Regions from separate parts of the Thalassotalea sediminis genome, predicted to be linked through region 2. Evidence: predicted binding sites of a transcription regulator. Region 2 holds the regulator's gene; each other region holds the start of a gene.
What was found. Region 2 encodes MetJ, which represses methionine synthesis genes. Its sites were predicted from a motif close to TAGACGTCTAGACGTCTA; they were not measured.

Region 1: a site for MetJ is predicted at 1,040-1,057, ahead of QUE09_RS09455 (cystathionine beta-lyase). Genes of this name have one in related genera too.
Region 3: a site for MetJ is predicted at 1,153-1,170, ahead of metK (methionine adenosyltransferase). Genes of this name have one in related genera too.

Annotation. Positions count from the first base shown of each region.
Region 1 is NZ_AP027361.1:2,054,618-2,056,903, forward strand. Features, by position in the region: gene QUE09_RS09455 (cystathionine beta-lyase) at 1-1,020, opposite strand, end outside; gene QUE09_RS09460 (DNA polymerase II) at 1,157-2,286, opposite strand, start outside.
Region 2 is NZ_AP027361.1:3,463,214-3,465,499, forward strand. Features, by position in the region: gene metB (cystathionine gamma-synthase) at 1-875, opposite strand, end outside; gene metJ (met regulon transcriptional regulator MetJ) at 1,062-1,391, shown strand; gene QUE09_RS15740 (malic enzyme-like NAD(P)-binding protein) at 1,491-2,286, opposite strand, start outside.
Region 3 is NZ_AP027361.1:1,360,616-1,362,901, reverse strand. Features, by position in the region: RNA gene ssrS (6S RNA) at 67-248, shown strand; gene murI (glutamate racemase) at 334-1,131, shown strand; gene metK (methionine adenosyltransferase) at 1,254-2,286, shown strand, end outside.

The DNA of each region.
Region 1 (2,286 bases), 1.4 Mb from region 2:
CAAACTTTCAAAACCTCCCCATGAAAAGCCCATTTTAAAGTGATGCATACCATCTAAGAATTCATTTAATGCTTTCGTATTGCTATCTTTCAACACAAAAGAAAACAAGCCATTTGAGCCTGTAAAATCACGTGTAAAAAACTCGTGACCCGGACAAGATTCAAAAGCAGGATGTAAAACAACATCTACCTCATCACGGCTCTCTAACCAACGCGCAACTTTTAATGCGTTTTCTTGGTGCTGTTTTAAGCGTACGCCTAACGTTCGAATACCACGCAAAGCAAGATATAAATCGTCAGGAGAAGTACATTGCCCCATTAAATAACTATTTTCACGTAATTGTGGCCAATATTTTTCAGTTGCGACAGCCGTACCTAACATAACATCTGAATGGCCAACAATATATTTGGTCGCCGCTTGTATAGAAATATCAACACCGTGAGCAAAAGGATCAAAGTAAATGCCCGCAGACCAAGTATTGTCTAGCATTACAATACAATCATGTTGATGAGCAATTTTGGCGATGGTTGGTACATCTTGCACTTCCATCGTGATCGAGCCTGGCGACTCTAAAAATATAAGCCGTGTATTATCTTTAATAAGTGATTCAATTTCTTCACCAATTAACGGATCATAATACGTCGTTTCCACACCAAATTTTGCAAGTACATTATCACAAAAGTCACGAGTTGGTTCATAGGTAGTATCAACCATCAATATGTGATCTCCAGCTTTTACAAACGCAAGGATGGCATTCGTAATTGCTGCGGTACCTGACGGGTACAACGCACATCCCTCTCCGCCCTCTAATTCAACCATTGCATCTTGGAAGGCGAACGCGGTAGATGTACCTCTACGGCCATAAAAAAGGGTTTGATTGCCACGATTAGCAATTGCATGCTTCATTTCTTTAACGGAATCAAATACAACAGTAGACGCGCGTTCAACGGGTGGATTTACAACACCACGTGTCCACTTACTATCTCGTCCTGCATTTATTATCTGAGTTTGTTTTTTCATATCATTCACTTATCTTTTTTAGCTATCTAGCCATCTAAATACAACTTACTGCTTATTGGCAAGAAACGCACGCTTTTTTTCAGCTAGTTCTGTTATTAGTTAATCGTTAGTGATCTATGTAGCAGTGTTCAAATATTCAAAATAAAGATTGTTGCGGTGCCACGATCTGCTCAAAAGACTCTCCTATAAATGGTAATATGGCATCTGCAACTGCCGATAGCTGACGGTCAATATACAATTGATAATCTAGAGGTGCATTAACATAGCCGACAACTTGAGGGCCCGCTGTTGTTAATACATATTCAATCCACCCTTTGTTTTGAAAGCGCAGTGGTTTCCCATTTTTTCGATTTAACTCATCTGCCAAACGTGCCGCTTTTATATGAGGAGGTACATTCTTAACGTATAATTCTAATTTTCGTCTAATGCGCTTTCTGTATATCAATAGATGATCCAACTCTCCTTGCAACGTCTGTTTTACAATATCTAAAACATAATCGGCAACGGGTTCGTCATTAAAAACCTTTAAATACAGCGCTTTTTGAAATTGTTTAGCAAGTGGCGTCCAGTCAGACCTAACACTTTCTAAACCTTTAAATATAATCTTATTGTTACTTTGATAGTTTATTATACCGGCATACCGTTTCTTGGTACCTACATCCGTACCTCGTATTGTCGGCATAAAAAATTTGAGAAAATGCGTCTCAAATTCAATTTCCAATTGACTATTAATTCCATAACGATCCGCTAAATCACTTTGCCAACGTTGATTAATATAGGTTGCAAGCGCTTCACCTTTAGCTCGACATGCTTGCTCATCAAGGTGGTCTGGCACACTGACAAATATAGAATCGGTATCACCATAAATAACCTGGTAGCCACGTTTTTCAATCCAGCTTTTTGTTGTTTTTAGTAATTCATGTCCACGTTTAGTAATAGAACTCGCCAATCGAGGGTCAAAAAAGCGGCAACCTGTTGAACCCAAAATACCGTAGAATGAATTCATAATAATTTTTATCGCTTGCGATAGCGCGTCATTTTGTTCAGCCTTGGCTTTATCTCGCTCTGCCCAAAGCTCTTCAATAATTGTTGGTAAAAAGTGTTCCTCGCGAGAAAAGTACGCTCCGTCAAAGCCCTCTATACTATGATCCTTGTCTAGAAGTCCTTCTACCATCCCCATTGGATCTATTTTAAAAGTTCTGATAATACTTGGATACAGGCTTTTAAAGTCGAGTACTAATACGTTTTGATAGAGACCTGGTAACG
Region 2 (2,286 bases):
TGCTTTTTCGCAATTTCATAACCTGAATGATCTTTAAAACCTGGATAATACACACGCTCGACTGCAGGGTGTTTACGTAAGAACTCAGCGACAACGTCAGCATTTTCTTGATGCTGTTTCATACGAATAGGTAAAGTTTTAAGCCCTCGTAATGCAAGGTAACTATCAAAAGCTGAGCCCGTAATACCGATGCAATTCGCCCACCAAGCAAGTTCCTCACCTAATGATTGCTCTTTGGTTACCAATACACCACCAACAACATCGCTATGACCATTGATAAACTTAGTGGTTGAATGGAATACAATGTCTGCACCTAATGATAACGGCTGCTGTAAAATTGGTGATAAAAACGTATTGTCTACAGCGACAAGTGCGTCAACGTCATGGCTTTGCTTCACCACATCGGCGATATCAACAATGCGCATTAATGGATTACTTGGCGTTTCAACCAATACAAGTTTAGGTCGTTGGGCTAGCGCATTACTCAGCGCTTCTTGATTATTTTGGTCGACAACTAATAATTTAAATAGCCCGCGTTTAGCAAGGTGAGTAAATAAACGATAACTACCGCCGTAGCAGTCATGTGGAATAACGACAAGATCATCTGTTGTTAATAGTTGGCAAATAAGATGAACAGACGACATACCTGTAGAAGTAACAATGCCAACAGCCCCACCTTCAAGATCAGCAATAGCTTGTGCAAACGTCGCTCTCGTTGGGTTACCCGTGCGAGAGTAGTCAAACTGACGTTTATCATTAAATCCTTTCAACGCATAGGTACTCGATAGGTGAATAGCAGGGATCACCGCACCATGATGTTCGTCAGTATTAATACCTGCGCGTACGGCAGTTGTCGCTAATTTGCTATTTTTCATGTCACTAATCGCCTTTTTATTACATTTATTAATCAAATAGATGTTTGGACGTCCAAAAGTCTATACGTTTTAAAATATGAGTTCAAGTACTTTAGACATCTAAACTTCTACACATTCATTATTGACTAAGATGTAACAACCAGTAAAATCACTTTAATCAGTATTATAGGTAACTAGAGGTCTTTCATGGCTGAATGGAATGGCGAATACATCAACCCATACGCAGAACACGGTAAAAAAAGTGAACAAGTAAAAAAAATCACCGTTTCTATTCCACTGCGTGTATTAAAAGTATTAACCGACGAGCGCACACGTCGTCAAATTAATAATTTACGTCATGCAACAAATAGTGAGTTATTATGTGAAGCATTTCTTCATGCATTTACCGGTCAACCATTACCGTGTGATGATGATCTTGCTAAAGACAATGAACATCGACTACCTAAAAGCGTACGAGATGCCTTAGCGGAAAAGGGCATTACCGATTTAAGTAAATATGAAGATGAAGTAGATTAATTATCACCGTAGTCTTCATGTTTATCTTGTGCTAAACCAGTATCATTAAGTTGAGCGCAATCACCACAAAAACATTGTTATGATTGCGCAATCAAGTTGCTATAAATATTTATCGGGTAATGGCAACGCAGCAACGCCTGACTCTACCGCAGCTATCGCGACGGCTTTTGCAACGCGATGACAAAGTCTAGGATCCATTGGTTTAGGTATAATGTATTCTTTACCAAAAGTCAGTTCATTATCACCACTTGCTGTTAACACCTCTTCAGGTACGGGTTCTTTAGCAAGTTCACGAATAGCGTGAACACACGCTACTTTCATATCAGCATTTATTGTACGTGCACGCACATCTAACGCACCTCTGAAAATAAACGGGAAACATAAAACATTATTCACTTGATTTGGATAATCAGATCGACCCGTTGCAATAATTACATCGTTTCTGGCCGCTTGCGCGACTTCAGGTTTAATTTCAGGATCAGGATTAGAGCACGCAAATATTACTGGGTTATTCGCCATAGATTTTACATGCTCAGCAGATAGAACATCAGGGCCCGATACCCCTACAAAGACATCAGCGCCATCAATGACATCTTCTAGTGATCTTTTATCTGTGTTGTTAGCAAACAACTTTTTATATTCATTTAAATCAGTCCTACGCGGATGAATGACGCCTTTTGTATCTAACATATATATCTTTTCGCGCTGTGCACCACAGTTTATTAATAGCTCCATACACGCAATGGCTGCAGCGCCAGCCCCCATACAGACAATATTCGCATGGCGAAGTTTTTTCCCTTGAATTTCAAGCGCATTAATCATCCCTGCTGCCGTTACAATCGCTGTACCGTGTTGATCATCATGAAAAATAGGAATCTTACAGCGTTCTATCAGT
Region 3 (2,286 bases), 1.8 Mb from region 2:
CCAGTTAAACCAATTCTCTTCGAAAAAACTTAAAGCTATTGGCTATTTTCGCTATACTAAGGCTTAAGTCTTCTGGGGTGTTAGTGTGTGAACTATGTCCCTGAGCCGATAAGTTTTACCTTAGGGAGTTAAGTAGTATCTATTGTGCAAGCCCAACGCGTATTGGGAAGCCTACGGATAATGCACGATTCCCGCCCTGAACACACGGTGTTCAGGACTAAAGTTGGCCACTGCATTCTGGAAGTCTTAACCCACTATCTCTATAACACCTTTACATTTTCAACAAATGTCCCTATAACAGCACAGTTAGTCATTGTTTTAAGTGTTTATACATTGCAGACTCAATCAAATAATTCACCTATTGGTATCTTCGATTCTGGCGTTGGCGGTTTATCAATCGCAAAATGCATTACCGAACAACTGCCCAGTGAAAACTTACTCTATGTAGCCGACGCTAAGTTTGCCCCTTATGGTGATCAATCGTTAGAGACGATTATTTCTCGTGTAAATAACATTGCGCATTGGTTTATCACAAGGCAATGTAAAGCGATAGTTGTCGCCTGCAATACCGCCACAGTTAATGCAATTGATCAACTAAGAGCACAATTAACAATTCCCATTATAGGTGTTGAGCCCGCAATAAAACCGGCAGTTCAATACAGTACGATTAATAAAGTTGGCGTACTTGTTACCAGTGCGACGGCAAATAACCCGCGATTTTTATCTTTAGTTAATGCCCATAAAAATAACGCTGAGATATTTGTGCAACCCTGCCCTGGTTTAGTAAATATGATTGAAACCGGCCAGCAAAATAGCCAAGAATGCTTTCAATTATTAACGCAACTACTCTCGCCTTTATTAGCTAAAGGGATTGATCACCTCGTTTTAGGTTGTACACATTACCCTTTTGTAAGTGACCAAATAAAGAAAATAGTTGGCGAAAACGTTACGTTAGTCGAAACGGCTCAGCCTGTAACTGACGAATTAATGCGGCAGCTTAAAGCACACAAAATATTAAATACTTCAAATTCGCAGGGGCAATATTTGTTTTATAGTAGCCAACCCTGTCGGCAACATGATCAATTTATCTCCGCCTTTTGGCGAACTCAACTACACTTTAATACTTTATAAAAAGACTTAGTAAAAGCCATTTAGACGTCTAGGCGTAAAAAGGTAGAAAATAATTTTTACTAGGTTTATAATGCGCGTTATTCGTTGACACGATTGTCCATTAATTGAATTGTTGAGGGTTTATGTCTAGACATTATTTTACGTCAGAGTCTGTTTCAGAGGGGCATCCAGATAAAATTGCTGACCAAATTTCAGATGCCGTATTAGATGCAATCATTGCCAAAGATAAACATGCACGCGTTGCGTGTGAAACCATGGTTAAAACTGGTGTTGCCATCATTTCTGGCGAAATATCAACGTCTGCTTGGGTTGACTTAGAAGACCTAACCCGTAAAGTTATCTGTGACATTGGCTATACATCTTCTGATGTTGGTTTTGACGGTGAAACGTGCGGCATAATGAATCTTATCGGCCAACAATCAAGTGAGATTGCCCAAGGTGTAGATCGTGTTAAACCAGAAGACCAAGGTGCTGGTGATCAGGGCTTAATGTTTGGCTATGCCACAAATGAAACTGAAACATTAATGCCTGCTCCATTATATTACTCTCATCGCTTAGTTGAGCGCCAAGCTGAATTAAGAAAATCTGGTGTATTACCGTGGCTAAGACCTGATGCGAAATCTCAAGTGACTTTTGTCTATGAAAATGACCAGCCTATCGCAATTGATGCTGTTGTATTGTCTACACAACACAACCCTGAAATTTCTCAAGAAGACTTGCATGAAGCAGTCATGGAAAACATCATTAAAGCAGTGTTACCTGCTCAATGGTTAACGGAAGAAACTAAATATTTTATTAACCCAACAGGCCGGTTTGTTATTGGTGGCCCAGTGGGTGATTGTGGTTTAACTGGCCGCAAAATCATTGTTGATACCTATGGCGGTATGGCACGTCATGGTGGCGGCGCATTCTCAGGTAAAGATCCATCAAAGGTAGATCGTAGCGCCGCATATGCAGGCCGTTATGTTGCGAAAAACATTGTCGCTGCAGGTCTTGCTGATCGTTGTGAAATTCAGGTTTCATATGCCATTGGTGTTGCAGAGCCTACTTCTATCTCGATCGAAACGTTTGGCACGGGTAAAGTGTCTGAAGAAACGTTAATCAAACTGGTACGTGAACATTTTGATCTGCGTCCATATGGTATTACCAAGATGT